DNA from 3 places in the Rhizobium sullae genome. Region 1 is predicted to be linked to each of the others. Evidence: riboswitches for the same ligand, from Rfam matches in the RefSeq annotation. Region 1 holds a riboswitch; each other region holds the start of a gene.
The links. A riboswitch is a leader RNA that binds a small molecule or an ion and turns the genes downstream of it on or off. The one in region 1 is predicted to bind thiamine pyrophosphate.
Positions count from the first base shown of each region.

Region 1 (5,707 bases):
TGATGAAGTCGCGCTCGGCAAGGCTACGGGTTTCCGTGTAGACGATGCGCGCCACCTGCACCCAGTTGACGAGCGCGATCACCATCGCAACGATCCAGAGGCTTGGCCTCAGGAGAGCCGCGAGCATGATGGCGAGAAGCAGCGCCGGAAAGGCCGTCATCAGATCGGTGAAGCGCATCAGCACGTTACTGGCGAAGCCTCGAAGATAGCCGGCGACAATGCCGACGAAGAGACCGATTGCCACTGCGATCCCGTTTGCCACCAGACCGATGACCAGAGAGGTGCGGGCGCCGAAGAGCAGGCGCGAGAAAAGATCGCGGCCGAGCGTGTCCGTTCCGAGCAGGAATTGGCCCCCCGGTGGCAGCGGCGCTCCATCGAGCGACAGGCCGTCGAACATTTGGTCGCCGGGGTTAAAAGGAGCAAACCAGGGCGCACCGAGGGCAAGGACGATGACAAAAGCAACGACGACGAGGCCGAAGAGTGCCGATGGCTGACGCATGATGGCTTTGAGAACACGCATCACCCGGCCTCCGGCAAGGGCTCGGCACCACCGAGAATGAAGGCGGCGATCTGCTCCATCGGCAGGCGGCGGCGCATCGCACAATCGCGAAGGATCGCGTAGGCGCGTTCTTCGTCAATGGCGCGAACGCTCATCAGCTTTTCGACGGCGGCATGAACGAGCGGGCGCAGCCGCACGCGTTCTTCCAGATATCGCAGCTGCGCGGCAGCTTGCTTGCGCTCCTCGTGGATCGAGACCGCCATGACCAGAGCGGGATAGACGGCGGAGGTGGCAATCGGCTTGGCGATGATCGCGCCCGCACCCTGTTGCAGTGCCCAGGCGATGCGACCCGGCGCTTCAGAACCGAGCAGCGCGACCACGGGGCAGGGCACCGCTCCGTTCCACGGCAAGAGATCGTCCCAGCCCTGATCCGCATCGACGATCACCAGATCTGGCAATTCGGCGGCCGAAAGCGGCGCCCATTGCTGTGTCGAGCGAATACCGAGCAGGCGCAGTTGGCGCATCAACCTTTCGGTGTTGCCATCCTCGCGGTGGATGACCGCAACATGCCAGCCTGTGAAATTCGGCGTGTCTCTCATGACACCACCCGCAGTCTCGGCGCTGCCTGCCTGCTACGTCCAGTAAGATAGGGGTCGGCGGCGAGCGGCGGACGGGAGGTGACGATATCGAAGCCGTTTTCCGAATTGATGCGGCCGAGGTGAAACGGCAGCGCTGCATGGTTTGTCTCTGGATCGATCGAAAGGTTGCCAAAGACCGTCGGCCACGCATTGCCATAGAGCTCGCGGCGGACAGCTGCCGGCTCGTCGCCGCCTGCAGCGAGGATGGAATCGGTGCAGAGCCTGACGGCCGTATAGGCGCTGGCAAAGACGCCGGAAACGCGGCGCCCCGCGCCATGTTGCGCAGCAACGCGAGCCTTGAATGCGGCGTTTTCCCGCGTGCCGAGATTGTCGAAATAGGATGCGGCGCAAAGCTGGCCTATGGCGGCCCCCGCCGTGATGTCATCCAGCTCGCATTCCATCAGGTCGCAGCTGACGACCGGGCAGTTTTCGGCACTAAAGGTCGGATCGCGGTCGCCGAGCTTCTTGATTGCCTCAAGGAATGCATAGCTCGAAGGGCCGATCAGATTGTTGAGGATGAAGCTCGGACGGCGCTGCTCGATATCGGCAACGATACGGTCGACCGCGGTTTCTTCGAGTGGCAGATAGCGTTCGCCGAGAATTTCGCCGCCGGTATTGGTGATAAGCTCGCGGGCAAGCCGGTTCATCTCCCAGCCCCAGACGTAGTTTGCGCCGACGAGATAGGGGCGGGCGCCGAAGCGCGGGATCAGGTGTTCGAAGAGCGGGATCAGGTGCTGGTTTGGGCAGCCGCCGAGATAGATGACGTTCTCGTTTGCCTCGAAACCCTCATAGGGGCACATGTACCAGAGAAGTCCGTCATGTTTTTCCACAAGCGGAATGACTTCCTTGCGCGCGGCGGACGTGATCGTCCCGACGATATGGCGGCATCCGGTGCGCAACAGGTGGCGGGCACCTGCGAGATAGGCGGCAAGATCCGCATGCGGATCAAAGAAGACCGGCTTGATCATCCGCTCGGCTGCTTCTGCAAACTCCTCCATCGCAAACTCTGCGCCGGCGCGCGCATCGCGGCCCATCGATCCGTAGGGTCCGGTCGTCGAAAAGAGAATGCCGACCTTCAGCGCTTCATTCATGCGGAACCCCAAAAACCAAAAGCCCCACGACGCGGTCCCATCGGCGATGGGGCGTCATGGGGCGAAACTGCCCGGCGACTATCGAAGTCATGTGATCGCGGCCAGCAATTTGCCTAATCCGCAGGCTTGAATAAAATACGGGCAGTTCGGCTTGTCAAGGGCGCCAGACATGCAGGCTCTGCTTTTGTTGGGAGGGGATCCCATTCCATCAGGACCACCTTGAAGTCATTGACATTGGGTCTTGAACCGGTCTGGAGAAGGCCGCCGATCAAGGCGAAGGCCGAGCAGCCATTCCCTTCGTCTTGACACCAGCAACACTCGACTCTAACCTTTCCTCATTCACCAGGGGGGTCCCGGCAAGGGGCTGAGATACTGCTGACGTGCGCAGTGACCCGTTGAACCTGATCCAGTTCATACTGGCGTAGGGACGGTGCGAGCGCTTAAAAGGCTTTGGATTCACGCGTGGAATCCGGGCCGGCGTCTTTCCATCATTCCGGCTGAGGACTGGGTCTCCAATTGCAACTTGGAGCCTCAAACCATGAACATTGCCGCAAAGAACCTCACCCCGACCGTTACCACCGGCCCCCTGCCGGCATCCCGGAAGATCTACATTCCAGGAGAGATTCATCCTGACGTCCGGGTGCCGATGCGCGAAATCAGCGTCCATCCGACTTCGGGCGAACCGCCGGTCATCGTCTACGATTCCTCCGGCCCCTATACGATCGAGGGCGCTGACATCCTTATCGAGGAAGGCTTGCCTCAGCTCCGGCGCGACTGGGTGCTCGCCCGCGGCGATGTCGAGGCTTATGACGGTCGCCATGTGCGCCCGGAAGACAACGGCTTTGCTAGTGGAGAGCGGCTAACGCCCGAATTTCCAGGCCAGCGTCAGCCGCTGCGGGCCAAAGGTGGCAAGGCTGTCACGCAGCTTGCCTATGCGCGCGCTGGCATCATCACGCCGGAGATGGAATTTATCGCCATTCGCGAAAACCTCGGCCGTAAAGCGCAGGGCGAGCCCACGGTCCGCGACGGCGAAAGCTTCGGCGTCCATATCCCCGACCACGTCACACCGGAATTCGTCCGGCAGGAAGTGGCAGCGGGCAGGGCGATCATCCCTGCCAACATCAATCATCCGGAAGCCGAACCGATGATCATCGGCCGGAACTTCCTGGTTAAGATCAACGCCAATATCGGCAATTCCGCCGTCACTTCGTCGATGGCCGAAGAGGTAGAAAAGATGGTCTGGGCGGCGCGCTGGGGCGCCGATACCGTCATGGATCTTTCGACGGGGCGCAACATCCACAACATCCGCGAATGGATCATCCGTAACTCGCCGCTGCCGATCGGCACCGTGCCGCTCTACCAGGCGCTGGAGAAGGTCGAAGGCATTGCCGAGAACCTCACCTGGGAGGTCTATCGCGACACGCTGATTGAACAGGCTGAGCAGGGCGTCGACTATTTCACGATCCATGCCGGCGTACGCCTCCATTACATTCCGCTGACCGTCAACCGTGTGACCGGCATCGTCTCGCGCGGCGGGTCAATCATGGCGAAGTGGTGTCTGCATCATCACCGCGAGAGCTTCCTCTACGAGCACTTCGAAGAGATCTGCGACATCTGCCGGGCCTATGACGTCTCCTTCTCGCTCGGCGACGGCCTGCGCCCCGGTTCGATTGCCGACGCCAACGATGCGGCGCAATTCGCCGAACTCGAAACCCTTGGCGAATTGACGAAGATCGCCTGGGCGAAGGACTGCCAGGTGATGATCGAAGGGCCCGGGCACGTCCCGATGCACAAGATCAAGGAAAACATGGACAAGCAGCTTGCCGTCTGCGGTGAGGCGCCCTTCTATACGCTCGGGCCGCTGACGACCGATATCGCACCTGGCTACGATCACATCACCTCAGGTATTGGGGCTGCGATGATCGGCTGGTTCGGAACGGCGATGCTCTGCTATGTCACGCCGAAGGAGCATCTGGGTCTTCCCGATCGCAACGACGTGAAGACCGGCGTCATCACCTACAAGATCGCAGCCCACGCCGCCGATCTCGCCAAGGGACACCCGGCCGCCCGTCTGCGGGACGATGCGCTGTCGCGCGCCCGCTTCGAGTTTCGCTGGGAGGACCAGTTCAATTTGTCGCTGGACCCCGAAACAGCGCGTTCCTTCCACGACGAGACCCTGCCGAAGGAGGCCCATAAGGTCGCGCATTTCTGCTCGATGTGCGGCCCGAAATTCTGCTCCATGCGAATTTCGCATGACATCCGCGCTGAAGCGCAGAAGGAGGGGCTGGACGCGATGGCGGCAAAATACCGCGAGGGCGGCGATCTCTACATGCCGGTCGAAGCCCTTCAGCATTCGGACGACTGAGATGCGCGTGCTTGTCAAAGGGGCCGGCGTCGCCGGCCTCACCGTTGCGCACGAGCTCTGCAGCCGCGGCGCCCACGTGACAGTCGTGGATCCGAATGAAGGTCTAGATCGCGCCGCATCCTGGCTCGCCGGCGGGATGCTGGCGCCCTGGTGCGAGCGGGAAAGTGCTGGCGAGGCAGTGCTACTGCGCGGCCTCGATGCCGCCGACCGATGGGATGTGATGGTGCCGGGAGAGGTGCGACGGAACGGTACGCTCGTGGTCGCGCCAGCCCGCGATCTTGGTGAACTGGAGCGCTTTTCCGGCCGCACGACAGGTTATAAATGGCTGGATAAAGAGGCTATTGCCGGGCTGGAACCGGCCCTTGCCGGTCGCTTCAGGCAAGGCCTGTTCTTCTCCCGTGAAGTCCATCTCGATCCGCGCCGGGCGCTCACGAGGCTGCGGGAGAGGCTTGCGACGCAGGGGGTTTCGTTCCTTCGTGACCCCGGCGAGCGCGACTTCGATGATTGCGTCGATTGTACGGGCGCGGCGCAGATCGGCAAGGCCGACGGCCTGCGCGGCGTTCGTGGCGAGATGCTCTATTTGAAGACCCACGAGGTCGACCTCGCCCGCCCGGTTCGCCTGCTGCATCCCCGCATCCCCGTCTACGTCGTTCCGCGCGGCGACGGACTTTTCATGGTCGGCGCTACGATGATCGAGAGTGACTTCGATGGGCCGGTTTCGGCGCGCTCGTTGATGGAACTGCTGAATGCCGCTTACGCGCTCCATCCGGCCTTTGCGGACGCAACCGTCGTTGAGACCGGAGCCGGAATCCGCCCTGCTTTTCCCGACAATTTTCCCCGCGCGTTCCGTCACGGAAACACGGTTTTCCTCAATGGTTTCTATCGCCACGGTTTTTTGCTGGCGCCGGCGATGGCGGCCGAGGCGGCCGACCTTGTCTTCAGCAGACCCGAACAGGAAGGAATGTACCCATGAGACTGATCGTCAATGGCGAACCTCAGGATATCACCGCCAAGACGCTCTCCGAGCTGCTGACGCTGATGGAATACGAGGGTGAGTGGCTCGCGACCGCCGTCAATGGTGAACTCGTCCACCGGGAGGATCGTGTCGGCCATG
Region 1 is NZ_CP104144.1:980,216-985,922, forward strand. Features, by position in the region: gene N2599_RS25390 (ABC transporter permease) at 1-520, opposite strand, end outside; gene N2599_RS25395 (ANTAR domain-containing response regulator) at 520-1,098, opposite strand; gene N2599_RS25400 (transporter substrate-binding protein) at 1,095-2,228, opposite strand; TPP riboswitch at 2,563-2,674, shown strand; gene thiC (phosphomethylpyrimidine synthase ThiC) at 2,767-4,593, shown strand; gene thiO (glycine oxidase ThiO) at 4,595-5,566, shown strand; gene thiS (sulfur carrier protein ThiS) at 5,563-5,707, shown strand, end outside.

Region 2 (5,707 bases), on a different replicon from region 1:
CCGGCAAGGACCAGGCGCCGTGCACCGCGGGCAATTGCCTCTGCCACGGCGATTTCGCCGTCCGTTGCGGCCTTGGCGGCGGGGTAGGGCTGTTTCGGGACGTCCGGAAACGTGCCTTCCAGATCCGGCGGCGTCGAATCAAAATCCCCGACCCAAAGCTCCGGAACCACGCCGAGTGCTGCCGCATGCCGCATGCCGCCGTCGGCCGCGATGAAGCGGCTGCCCGAGATTGCAGAACGCAGACGTTCGGTCGGGCTGAGTTCGCCGCCGAGCAGGATCGTGAAGATGGATTGGCTCATGGGCATGCCCATAGCGCAAAGCGGGGGTCAAGGGAAAGGGGCAGGTCAGCCGGGCATATCCTTGTCGCGCGACAGGAAGACCTTTTCGTAGCCGCCGATGAAACGCTCGAAGAGCGCGGCAAAGGCATCCACATCCTCTTTCGGCCAATCGGCCACGATCTCGGAAACGATCGACAGCTTCTGCGCCTTGATTTCCGAAAGAAGCCGCTGTCCAAGCGGAGTCATCACGACGATGATGCGCCGTGCGTCCGCCTGCGATGCCTCGCGGCGAAGCACGTCGCGTCCGACCATATCCGCGACCACGCGGCTTGCGCGAGATGGGTCGATGCGCAGCATCTCGGCGATCGCGCCAACTGTGACTTCGCCGGCCGGCTGGGCCCTGCGGATCGCATCCAAAACATCGAGATGGGAGAGCTCGAGACCCGGCGCCACACTCTGGATCGCCAGCCGCCCAATCAGCCGGCGGCCGGTCATCAGGCGCATGCGGGTCATGCTCCGGCCAATGCGGGGAACGCCGTCCACATCAAGAGACGTGGCGTCGGATTCATCAGGTTTGGACGCGGTTTTGCTCATATATGAATCATAACAGAGCGTTTGCCAAATGAGAACATGCTTGCGTCATTCGCATGCCATTGACATTTATATGCCATAGGCACATAAACAACCCGTAAAAGTCGGATTAATGTTTTCATGGATATGCAAACAGTACCCACGCCGCTCGTGACGGATCACCGGCGGCGGCTCATCCTCTTCTTTTTCCTGATGACGGCCATGTTCATGGCGACGCTCGATAATCAGATCGTCTCGACGGCACTTCCAACGATCGTCGGCGAGTTCGGTCATTTGGAGCGCTTCGGATGGATCGGCTCGGCCTATTTGCTGTCGCTCAGCGCCGTCATGCCGGTCTACGGCAAGCTCGGCGATCTGTTTGGCCGCAAATATGTGATGATGACGTCAGTCGCCATATTCACCATCGGCTCGGCCGTATGCGGTTTGGCCGTGTCGATGAATACGCTGATTGCTGCTCGCATTCTGCAGGGACTTGGCGGTGGTGGCATTATGGTTTCAATCTTTGCCGTCAACGCCGATCTCTTCGAACCGCGCGAAAGAGCCCGCTACCAGAGTTACTCCAGCCTCGTCCTTATGGCGTCGAGCGCCGTTGGACCAGTTCTTGGCGGCATGATGAGCGACCTCTTCGGCTGGCGTTCGATCTTTCTCATCAATGTGCCCATCGGCTTTGCCGTGCTCGCGGGCCTTGCCTTCATGCTACCCTACCGCAAGCCGCATCGCCGCCCGAAGATCGACTACGCCGGCGCAGCACTTTTGGCGATGACAACGACGAGCATTGTGTTGACGGCCGATGGCAGCCAACTTTTCGGCTCTCTCGTTTCGCCTCTAAGTCTGAGCATCATCGGCTTCGGCGCCATCTGCGCGATCGCCTGGGTTTTTGTGGAGCGTCGTGCGCCCGAGCCGATCCTGCCGCTGCCGCTCTTTCGCAATTCGACCTTCAGCCTCTTGCTGGTGATCTCCGTCATGAGTGGTGGAATCGCGATCGGCATGGTGAATTATTTTGCGCTGTTTCTGCAGACGACCACGGGCCTTTCGCCATCGCGGGCGGGCTTGCTCTTCATTCTTCTCACGGGCGGGCTGGTTTGCGGTTCGCTTTCCGCCGGGCGGATCATTTCGAAGACAGGACGCTACAAACCCTTCGCAGTTGCAAGCTTCTCGTGCAGTGCGGTCGCCTTCGCCACGCTCTCGCAAGTTCATGCAGGTACCCCGATCGCCTTCATCGGCGCGCTCATGATGATACATGGGATCGGCATCGGTCTCGCTCAGCAGGTGCCGGTGATCGGCGTGCAGAATGCAGCTCATGCCGGTGATGTCGGCGCCGCGACCGGCTCTGTGACCCTTTCGCGAATGGGCGGCGCCTCGATCGCCATTTCGATCTATGGCGCGATTATCGGCTCGCAGCTTGCAAAAATCGGCCACTCCATTCCCCTTGTTGCCGATGTCGAGCAACTGACGCCGAAGATGATGGCTGCCCTTCCCGAAGCAAGCCGCCTGGCTGTCGCCGATGCTTATGCCGCAGCCTTCATGCCGCTCTTCATGACCTCCTGCGCCATTGCCCTGATAGGGCTTGCAGCGGCACTCATGCTGAGGCCGGTTCAGCTCCCTCGATCGCGTGAAGAGATAAGTCCGGCAACAGCGGCCGCCGAAGCTGCCGAATAGGCGCGGAAGCTCCGCTTCGCCCTTGTCACAGCGACTTCATGACGATACATCTGCCGACGCTCTAACGGGGTGCCGCGTGTCCGAAGACATCCGGCTGAGAGGCTTCGAGCCAACCCGCGGAACCTGATCCGGTTAACACCGGCGGAGGGATTAGACGCGTGACATTCGGCAACGCCCTTTTCCCGTTCAAACGAAACTCAAGGAGGAGGCGTGCCATGTCCGGCCGCACATCGATCATCTCTTCGCTGACCGCAGCATTTTTCGCCGCGACGCTTGGCTTGTCTGCCGCGCACGCCGCGGGAAAGACGCTCACCATCTATACTTATGAAAGCTTCACGTCCGAATGGGGACCTGGACCTAAGGTCAAGGAGGCCTTTGAGGAGACCTGCGGCTGCACGGTCAATTTCGTCAGCGTTGCCGATGGCGTCGCACTGCTTTCGCGCTTGAAGCTCGAGGGGAGCTCCACCAAAGCCGACGTCGTCCTCGGCATCGACACGAGCCTTGTCACCGAAGCCAAGGAAACCGGCCTGTTCGACGCAAGCGGCGTCGATGCCGGCGCTCTGAAGGTGCCGGGCGGCTTCGTGGACGATGTCTTCGTTCCCTACGACTACGGCCACTTTGCGATCATCTACGACACACAGACGATCAAGAACCCGCCGCAGAGCATGAAGGATCTGGTCGAGGGCGATCCCGCGCAGAAGATCGTCATCGAGGATCCGCGAACCTCGACGCCCGGTCTCGGCCTGCTGCTCTGGATCAAATCCATTTACGGCGATAAGGCGCCGGAAGCTTGGGCCAGACTCAAGAACCGCATCCTGACGGTCACGCCCGGCTGGTCCGAAGCCTATGGCCTGTTCACCAAGGGTGAGGCACCGATGGTGCTCTCGTACACCACGTCCCCAGCCTACCATATGGTCGTCGAAAAAACTGATCGCTATCAGGCCGCAGCTTTCTCTGAAGGCCATTTTATCCAGATCGAAGTCGCAGGTCTTCTGAAGAATGCTCCGACCAAGGATCTCGCTCGCGACTTCCTGAAATTCATGGTGACACCCGCCTTCCAGGATACCATCCCGACGAACAATTGGATGATGCCCGTTTCTGCAACCTCTGAGCCGCTCCCCGACGCCTTTAACAAGCTCGTCAATCCGGCCAAGACCTTCTCGATGAGCCCTGACGACGTCGCCAGGAACCGCAAGGCCTGGATCGACGAGTGGCTCGCAGCGATGAGCATGAACTGATGCTGCAGACCGCAGCTGAACAACAGCGTGCATTGACCGGCGGGGCGATCAGCCTCGCCGCCGTCACGTTGTTTGTCGGCCTTGCAGCATTCTCGTTGCTTTTTGCCGGCGGGGGATCGGCCATCGCCGGCATTCTTTTCGATCCTTATATTCTGCGTGTGCTGCGCTTCACGCTGCTGCAAGCGCTGCTTTCAACCGCACTTTCCATCGCCTTAGCAATTCCGGTTGCACGCGCGCTCGCTCGCCAGCCGCATTTTATAGGCCGCATCTGGATCATCCGCCTGATGGCGGTTCCAATGGGGCTGCCAGTGCTGATCGGAGCACTCGGCCTGATTGGCATATGGGGCAGGCAGGGGTTGTTGAACTCTCTGCTGGTGAAGGTCGGGCTCGACGAACCGATAAGCATCTATGGGCTCACGGGCATCCTTCTCGCCCATATCTTCTTCAACCTGCCGCTTGCCTGCCGGCTGATCCTCGCGGGTCTCGAACGAGTGCCTGCCGAATACTGGCTGATGGCAAGCGGTCTCGGCATGCGGCCCCGCTCGGTTTTCCGCTTCATTGAATGGCCGGCGATCCGCCCGCTCATTCCCGGGATCGGTGGATTGATCTTCATGCTCTGCGCCACCAGCTTCACGCTGGTGCTGACCCTCGGCGGTGGCCCGGCGGCGACCACGATCGAAGTTGCGATCTACCAGTCGCTTCGCTTCGATTTCGATCCCGGCCGCGCAATCGCCTTGTCGCTCCTGCAGATCGCGCTCACGGCGGCGATCCTGGGCGCGATGGCATTCTTTCCACCGGCCGGAGATGAAGGCTTGACCACAGGCAGGGACATCAAGCGGCTGGATGGCAAAAGCCCAGGTGCCAGATTGGCCGACAGGCTGTTGTTGCTGATCGCCGTGCTTTTCCTCGGCTTGCCGCTTCTATCCGTTATCGCGGCAGGATTGCATGCCGATCTCATAAAGCTGCTGCAGGAGCCGATCTTCTGGCAGTCGGCCGGAACAAGCTTCGCAATCTCGCTTACCGCGGCTCTGCTCTCGGTCGCCCTTTCGATGGCCATGATACGTGCCCGGCATGCAATTGTATCGAAACGGCGGCGAGGCATTACCGACCGATCCTTTTTTGCGGCCATGGGCAGCGCTTCGTCGATGGTCCTGCTCGTGCCGCCGATCGTGCTTGCGACCGGATGGTTCATGGCACTGCGGCCTTTCGGCGATGCGACGCGCTTTGCAGCCTTGCTCGTCGTTCTCATCAATATGCTGATGGCGCTTCCCTTTGTCATGCGCGTGCTGGAGCCGGCCTATGTTGTGCATCAGCGCCGGACGCAGAAACTGTCCGCAAGCCTGGGTATTGCGGGCGCGGCCCGATTGAGATTCATAGACTGGCCGGGCTTGAAGAAGCCGCTGCTCACTGCCCTGTCATTCGCCATGGCGCTCTCACTTGGCGATCTTGGCGCCGTCGCGCTCTTTGGCTCCGAGGGTTTTGTCACATTGCCCTGGCTCGTTTATAGCCGCATGGGCAGCTACAGGACGAACGACGCCGACGGCCTTGCGCTTATCCTCGGCGTTGTTTGTCTACTGCTGACGATCGCTGGAACCGCAGGCCAGCCAAGGCGGGAGAATGGCAATGACGGCCGCTGATCAAGCCGGGATCGAAATGGAGGACGTGCGCTTGAAGCTCGGCACGCACGCTTTCCATTTCGATTGCCGTCTGCCGGCCGGCCGGATCGTCGCCGTGAGCGGCCCTTCCGGCGCCGGAAAGTCAACTTTTCTCAATCTGCTCGCCGGCTTTGAACGACCTGACGTCGGCCGCATTCGGATGCGCGGCGCCGATGTGACGGCGGCCTATCCGGCGGAGCGTCCAGTCTCGGTCGTCTTCCAGGACAACAATCTCTTTGCCCATCTCGATCTCTTCACCAATGTCGGTCTGGGGATCGATTCGACA
Region 2 is NZ_CP104143.1:3,448,433-3,454,139, forward strand. Features, by position in the region: gene N2599_RS17265 (thiamine diphosphokinase) at 1-305, opposite strand, end outside; gene N2599_RS17270 (MarR family winged helix-turn-helix transcriptional regulator) at 345-872, opposite strand; gene N2599_RS17275 (MDR family MFS transporter) at 990-2,528, shown strand; TPP riboswitch at 2,584-2,695, shown strand; gene thiB (thiamine ABC transporter substrate binding subunit) at 2,744-3,766, shown strand; gene thiP (thiamine/thiamine pyrophosphate ABC transporter permease ThiP) at 3,766-5,403, shown strand; gene N2599_RS17290 (thiamine ABC transporter ATP-binding protein) at 5,390-5,707, shown strand, end outside.
Region 2: linked by a shared signal. The riboswitch ahead of thiB (thiamine ABC transporter substrate binding subunit) and the one ahead of thiC (phosphomethylpyrimidine synthase ThiC) in region 1 are both predicted to bind thiamine pyrophosphate.

Region 3 (5,707 bases), 140 kb from region 1:
TGCCAGGACGAGAGCAAGCCCCAGGAGCCCTGCGCCGGTCAGCACGACGATGCGCGGGCCGAAACGGTCGGTTGCCGCACCCCATGCAAAGCCTCCGACGCCCATGACGAGAAAATTGAGCGTCATGGCGCTCGATATGCCGGCGCGAGACCAATGGGTCGTCGTCGCCATCGGTTCCAGGAAGATTGCCAGCGAAAACATCGCGCCAATGGCGACACAGGTCATCAATGCGCCAGCACCGACGATGACCCAACGGTAAGAAAAGCTCATGTCAATTATCTCCCATGATCTCACGTGACGCCGCGAATGGCTTCTGGCGCCGCAGCGCCTCACCGACCTAGGACGTTCGGGCAGGCCCAAGATCGACATGGGTTGAATTTTTTCGGCAAGATCCGGCGTTTTGATTCCGGCGGGTAATCGATCGCCATCGTCCCGGCGCAATACGACGGGCGCTTGAGCCCGACCGCGAGCGGGCCGCGCATGAGCCGCCATTCCCCGCCTGGTTCGACGTTCTCCTCTGCCTTAGAACCCCATTGGGGGCGCATAGAAGGGTCGCACCGTATCTTCGTTGGAAACAAGCGGAGGTTATAGGCGCCGTCCGGCGACTCCCTTATCTGGGCCTGTCGGATAAGGAAAACGTGTCTGCGCGTCGCCAACCGATGGTCGCCAGGCAGCAGCGTCACTTCATCCTTCCTGACCGGGGGCGAACGGCGTTGGACGAAATCCTCTGCAATCGCCGCTGTCACCGTCTTCGTTGCGCCAGAACGGCTCGTAGGTGAAGCCCGACAGCGCTTCATGGGCGTGGACGGCCGTGGCAAACGCCATCCTGATCGCCGCAAGGGTCATTTGCACGGCGTCCTCGCTTTCACGTGCGTCGTGGAACGCGGCAGCCTCCGCGATCCCGACAGGATTCGTCACTTGCTTCCGTCGAACGGATCGGCCAGCGCCGCTACCGGGCGACTGATCGGATACTTGATGACGGAGACCTTCTCCGCGAGCTTGACGTCGCCGTTTTCCTCGAGGAGCGCGCGGAAGCTTGAGTGCATGCCGCCATCCTGATAGGCGAGCGGCGTGAAGCTTTTGGCGGCCAGTTCCCGGTATTTCCGATCGTCGGCGGACGATTTGGCCACGACAGCCGGATCGGATGGATCGATGCGCTCCGGGCATCCCGCGAGCGGATCGCCAGGATCGCCGCCCTTGAATTCGGCGTCGAAAACGTACTTCCTGCTACAGGCGGCGACCCTCGGCTCGCGTCGCCGAACTTCGAAGATGTCGTAGCCTTCCTTGAGGTTCTTCCAGAAGGCGAAATTCGGGTCGTCGCGATGTGCTGCCAGGTTCTTCGGCGTCATGCGAAATGGATAGGCCTGGACCTGGAGCGCTTGCTGCCCGCCTTTTAAGGCCTTCTCGACCACGGCGTAAATTTCCCCCACTCCCTGGTCGGTCAGAGCAAAGCACCCCGACGACGAGCAGGCGCCATGTACCATCAGGGCCTCGCCGGAATAACCGAGTGCGGTCTCCAGACGGTTCGGATAGCCGAGGTTGAAGGAGAGATAGAATTGCGATTTTGGATTAAGACCTCCCATCGAGACGCGGTAGAAACCCTCGGGCGCCTGTCGGTCTCCGGTCTTCGTCTTGGGGCCAAGCTTGCCGGACCAACGGCACATCGGATAGACCTTGAGCACCGCGTATTTGCCGCTGCCGTCGACTTTCCAGACCTCCAGTTCGCTTTCCATCTTGAAGATGCGCACGAGGACTGGACTTTCCGGCTTCATGCCTTTGGCGCGCATGCTGGCCAGCAGCTTCGGCGGTACGTCGTGCGACGGCTCGCCGAGACCGTCGAGCGACTGCATGCAGCCGCTCAGGGCCACCGCGACGACGGCAAGCGCCAACTCGCGGAGGTATCGCCGGCCCCGGTTTATTTGATGCAGAACATTAAAACACGTATATAACTTACTGCCGTAGCTTGAAAATATCGACATGCGTAGAGTCATGCCCCTTCCCTCTTGTCTGGATTCGAGCGAACGGAAATCAGACCGAGGCGATCGGGGGGCGCTGCTCGACTGTTTCGAGAACGCCCGCAAAGGCAATGGCAGCGATAACGCCAAACGCGATGGCGTCCGGCTGCGAATAAAGGAGATCGGGAGCCTGTGCGACGATGCCGTCCTGCTGACAGTGCATTCTCGAAACAGATCGGCCGTCACCGCGATCGTGTCCATGGGGGGTCGAAGGAACACCGACGACGACCTGGTCGGCGCGGGCGCGATCGACTGGCGCGGCGATGCAGGGCGCGGCAAGCGAACCCAGCAGCATCATGGTCGCGACAATGACGTTGATCAACAGACGCATCGGCTCGTTCTTGCAGGGGTCATCCCTGATTCAGCGTCGTCATAATGGTGAAGTTTGCCTTTTCGGTCAACGAGAAGGCCCGAGTTTCCCATCGCAGCCTCTCAACGTCCAATGGTGGCAGGACTCAACCAGCCCAAACAAGGTCCAGGACAACTGCGGTTGCTCATCCAGCCCGCAGACTATCTTTCTGTTGCCTGGTTTCTCCTCTGCGTGCCGAGTACCGCCTGGCCGCGGCATCGCGATCACCTCGCTGCTTGCCAACGCGCCAGCAGTCTTCCAATCTCTGGCCAGTTGCGGTCACAAGCCAGCCATGTACTTTTTTCAGGGTGACAGATCGGCGTTTGTCTGCGAAGAAGATCACAATGAGAGACAGGGGCGTTCGTTGCGAGACGGGCTGAGAAGTACCCTTCGAACCTGAACCGGATAATGCTGGCGGAGGGAGTCGCTCGGAGCCTTCGGTCTTATTGTGCTTGGCTCCCGGCGTCTCTGCCCCGCCAGAAAGGGGCAAAATGCCGAAACAAAATTCGCCAGGAAGACTGGTCACGGCAATGCGCGCGACGCCGCCGCTCGTTCATTGCATCACCAATTATGTCGCGATGAATATCGCCGCCAATGTCCTGCTTGCCGCAGGCGCCTCGCCCGCCATGGTCCATGCCGAAGAAGAGGCCGGCGAGTTCGCCGCAATCGCCGGCGCGCTGACGATCAATATCGGCACGCTTTCGGCGAGCTGGGTGAAGGGCATGCACAATGCAGCCAGATCGGCGGCAAGAAACGGCAAGCCTTGGGTTCTCGATCCGGTCGCCCATTATGCGAGCGGTTTCCGTCGCGAAACAGTGGCTGGGCTGATCGATCTCAATCCCACAATCATTCGCGGCAACGCATCGGAAATCATCGCGCTTGGCGGAGCCGAAAGCCGCGGCCAAGGCGTCGACAGCCGCGACACCGTCGAGCAGGCGGAAGAGACGGCACGCGACGTCGCTATTCAATATGGCGCTGTGGTCGCCGTCACCGGCGCGGTCGATTTCGTCACCGATGGCGCAAACGCCGTGCGCATTGCAGGCGGATCACCGCTGATGCCCCAAGTGACGGCGCTTGGCTGCGCGCTCACCTGCCTCGTCGGTGCCTTTGCCGCAATTGCGCCTGAGGAGCCTTTCGATGCCACCGTCGCGGCACTGGCGAGCTTTGCCGTCGCAGGTGAAAAGGCAGCTGCGCTCGCAGACGGCCCCGGTTCCTTTTCATGGCGCTTCCTTGACGCGCTTGCTGGGCTTGACGGCACGACGCTCGATGCAGCGGCGAGGGTGACGCCGGTATGAAGCGCTTCGATCTGTCCCTCTACCTCGTTCTCGACCCGGACCTGTGTGCAGGAACCGGCATGGTCGCGACGGCGCGCGCCGCCGTTTCAGGCGGAACGACGATCGTGCAACTGCGCAATAAGCAGGCCGGTACGGCAAGCCTGATCGAGACCGGCCGTGCGCTGAAAACCGCGCTTGCCGGAACCGGCGCCCTCCTGATCGTGAACGACGACGTCGAGGCGGCTATAGCGGTCGATGCGGACGGGTTGCATATCGGTCAGGACGATCTGGCCACCCGCATCGCACGCGAACGGATCGGACCGTCGATGATCCTCGGACTTTCGGTGGAGACCGAGGAATTGGCAGCGACCGTCGATCGGGCGGTGGTCGACTATGCCGGCATCGGACCGGTCTTTGCCACATCGACGAAGCCGGATCACAAGCCTCCGATCGGCATTGATGGATTGTCAAGGCTTGCGAAGGCCTGCCCCGTACCGGCGGTCGCAATCGGCGGTCTCAAGGCAAAGCATGCAGCGGACGTTCTTGCCGCAGGCGCCAAGGGCCTTGCGGTCGTTTCCGCCATCTGCGGCACACCCGATCCGCGGCAAGCTGCCGCCGACATCACTCGCGCAATCCGAAGGGCACGGGCATGATCTGCAACGTTCTTTCCATCGCCGGGTCCGACCCTTCGGGCGGCGCGGGCATCCAGGCCGATCTGAAGACCTTCTCGGCACGCGGCACCTACGGCATGGCCGTCGTGACGGCCCTGACGGCGCAGAACACCCAGGGTGTTTCCGGCGTCCACGCCGTGCCGCCTGACTTCGTGGCCGAGCAGATCCGCATGGTGTTCGCCGACATCCGCGTCGATGCGGTAAAGATCGGCATGATCGCCAATGCGCCGATTGCCGAAGCTGTCGCTAACGCGCTTTTGCCGCATCGCCGCATCCCGATCGTGCTCGATCCGGTGATGATTGCCAAGGGAGGTGCCGCCCTCCTCGATGTTGAAGCTATCGACATTCTCAAGACCCGGCTTTTGCCGCTTGCAACGCTTCTGACGCCCAATCTGCCGGAAGCGGCCGCCCTGCTCGGAGAGCCGGCCGCAGCGAACCGCGACGCTATGGAACAGCAGGCGGAAAAACTGCGCGCACTCGGCCCCTCTGCCGTTCTCGTGAAGGGCGGTCATCTTGCCGGAACGCAAAGCCCCGATGTACTTGTAAGCGAAAGCGGGATCACCTGGTTCGAAGCGCCGCGCGTTCCGACGAAGAACACGCATGGCACCGGCTGCACCCTTTCAAGCGCCCTTGCCGCCGAACTGGCAAAGGGCGTGCCGCCTGAAACCGCGGCCGCCATCGCCAAGGATTATTTAGCCCAAGCCGTCGCTGCAGCCGGCACGCTCTGCGTCGGCTCGGGCCACGGGCCGGTCCAGCATTTTCATCAGCTCTGGCGGTGATCCGCGGCGCCCGTCAGGTTTTCACGGCGCCAGCCGTCAGACCGGCGATGATATGCTTCTGCGCGACGAAGAAAACGATGACCGTCGGCAGGATGGTGAGTGTGATGAAGGCGAGCACCAGCTGCCATTCGGTGCCGAACTCGCCGCGATAGACCATGATTCCGAGCGGCCACGGATATTTCGATTCCGAATTCAACATGATCAGCGGCAGGATGTAGCTGTTCCAGCTGCCGACAAAGGAGATGATGCTGACGGTCGCAACGATCGGCCGCGACAACGGCAGCGAGATATACCAGAAGAAGCGCAGATAGCCGCAGCCATCGACAAAGGCTGCCTGGAACAATTCTTCCGGGAGGTTGCGAAAATAATTCCTGAAAAGCAGGATGCTCATGCCGAGGCCGAAGGCGACCTGCGGCAGCACCACGCCCCAATAGGTATCGAGCAGGCCGAGATCGCGGATCCGGATGAAGAGCGGCAGGATCGCCGTTGCTGCCGGAAACATCAGGCCAAGCAGGAAGTAGTTCAGCAGGAACGAAGAGCCAAAGAAGCGGACATGCGCGAAGGCAAAGGCTGCCATCGATGAGACGATCAGCGTGAGGGAGACCGTCAGCGCGGCAAT
Region 3 is NZ_CP104144.1:844,229-849,935, reverse strand. Features, by position in the region: gene N2599_RS24795 (MFS transporter) at 1-270, opposite strand, end outside; gene N2599_RS24790 (hypothetical protein) at 685-918, opposite strand; gene N2599_RS24785 (L,D-transpeptidase family protein) at 915-1,850, opposite strand; gene N2599_RS24780 (hypothetical protein) at 2,029-2,346, opposite strand; TPP riboswitch at 2,708-2,804, shown strand; gene thiM (hydroxyethylthiazole kinase) at 2,856-3,659, shown strand; gene thiE (thiamine phosphate synthase) at 3,656-4,291, shown strand; gene thiD (bifunctional hydroxymethylpyrimidine kinase/phosphomethylpyrimidine kinase) at 4,288-5,088, shown strand; gene N2599_RS24760 (carbohydrate ABC transporter permease) at 5,102-5,707, opposite strand, start outside.
Region 3: linked by a shared signal. The riboswitch ahead of thiM (hydroxyethylthiazole kinase) and the one ahead of thiC (phosphomethylpyrimidine synthase ThiC) in region 1 are both predicted to bind thiamine pyrophosphate.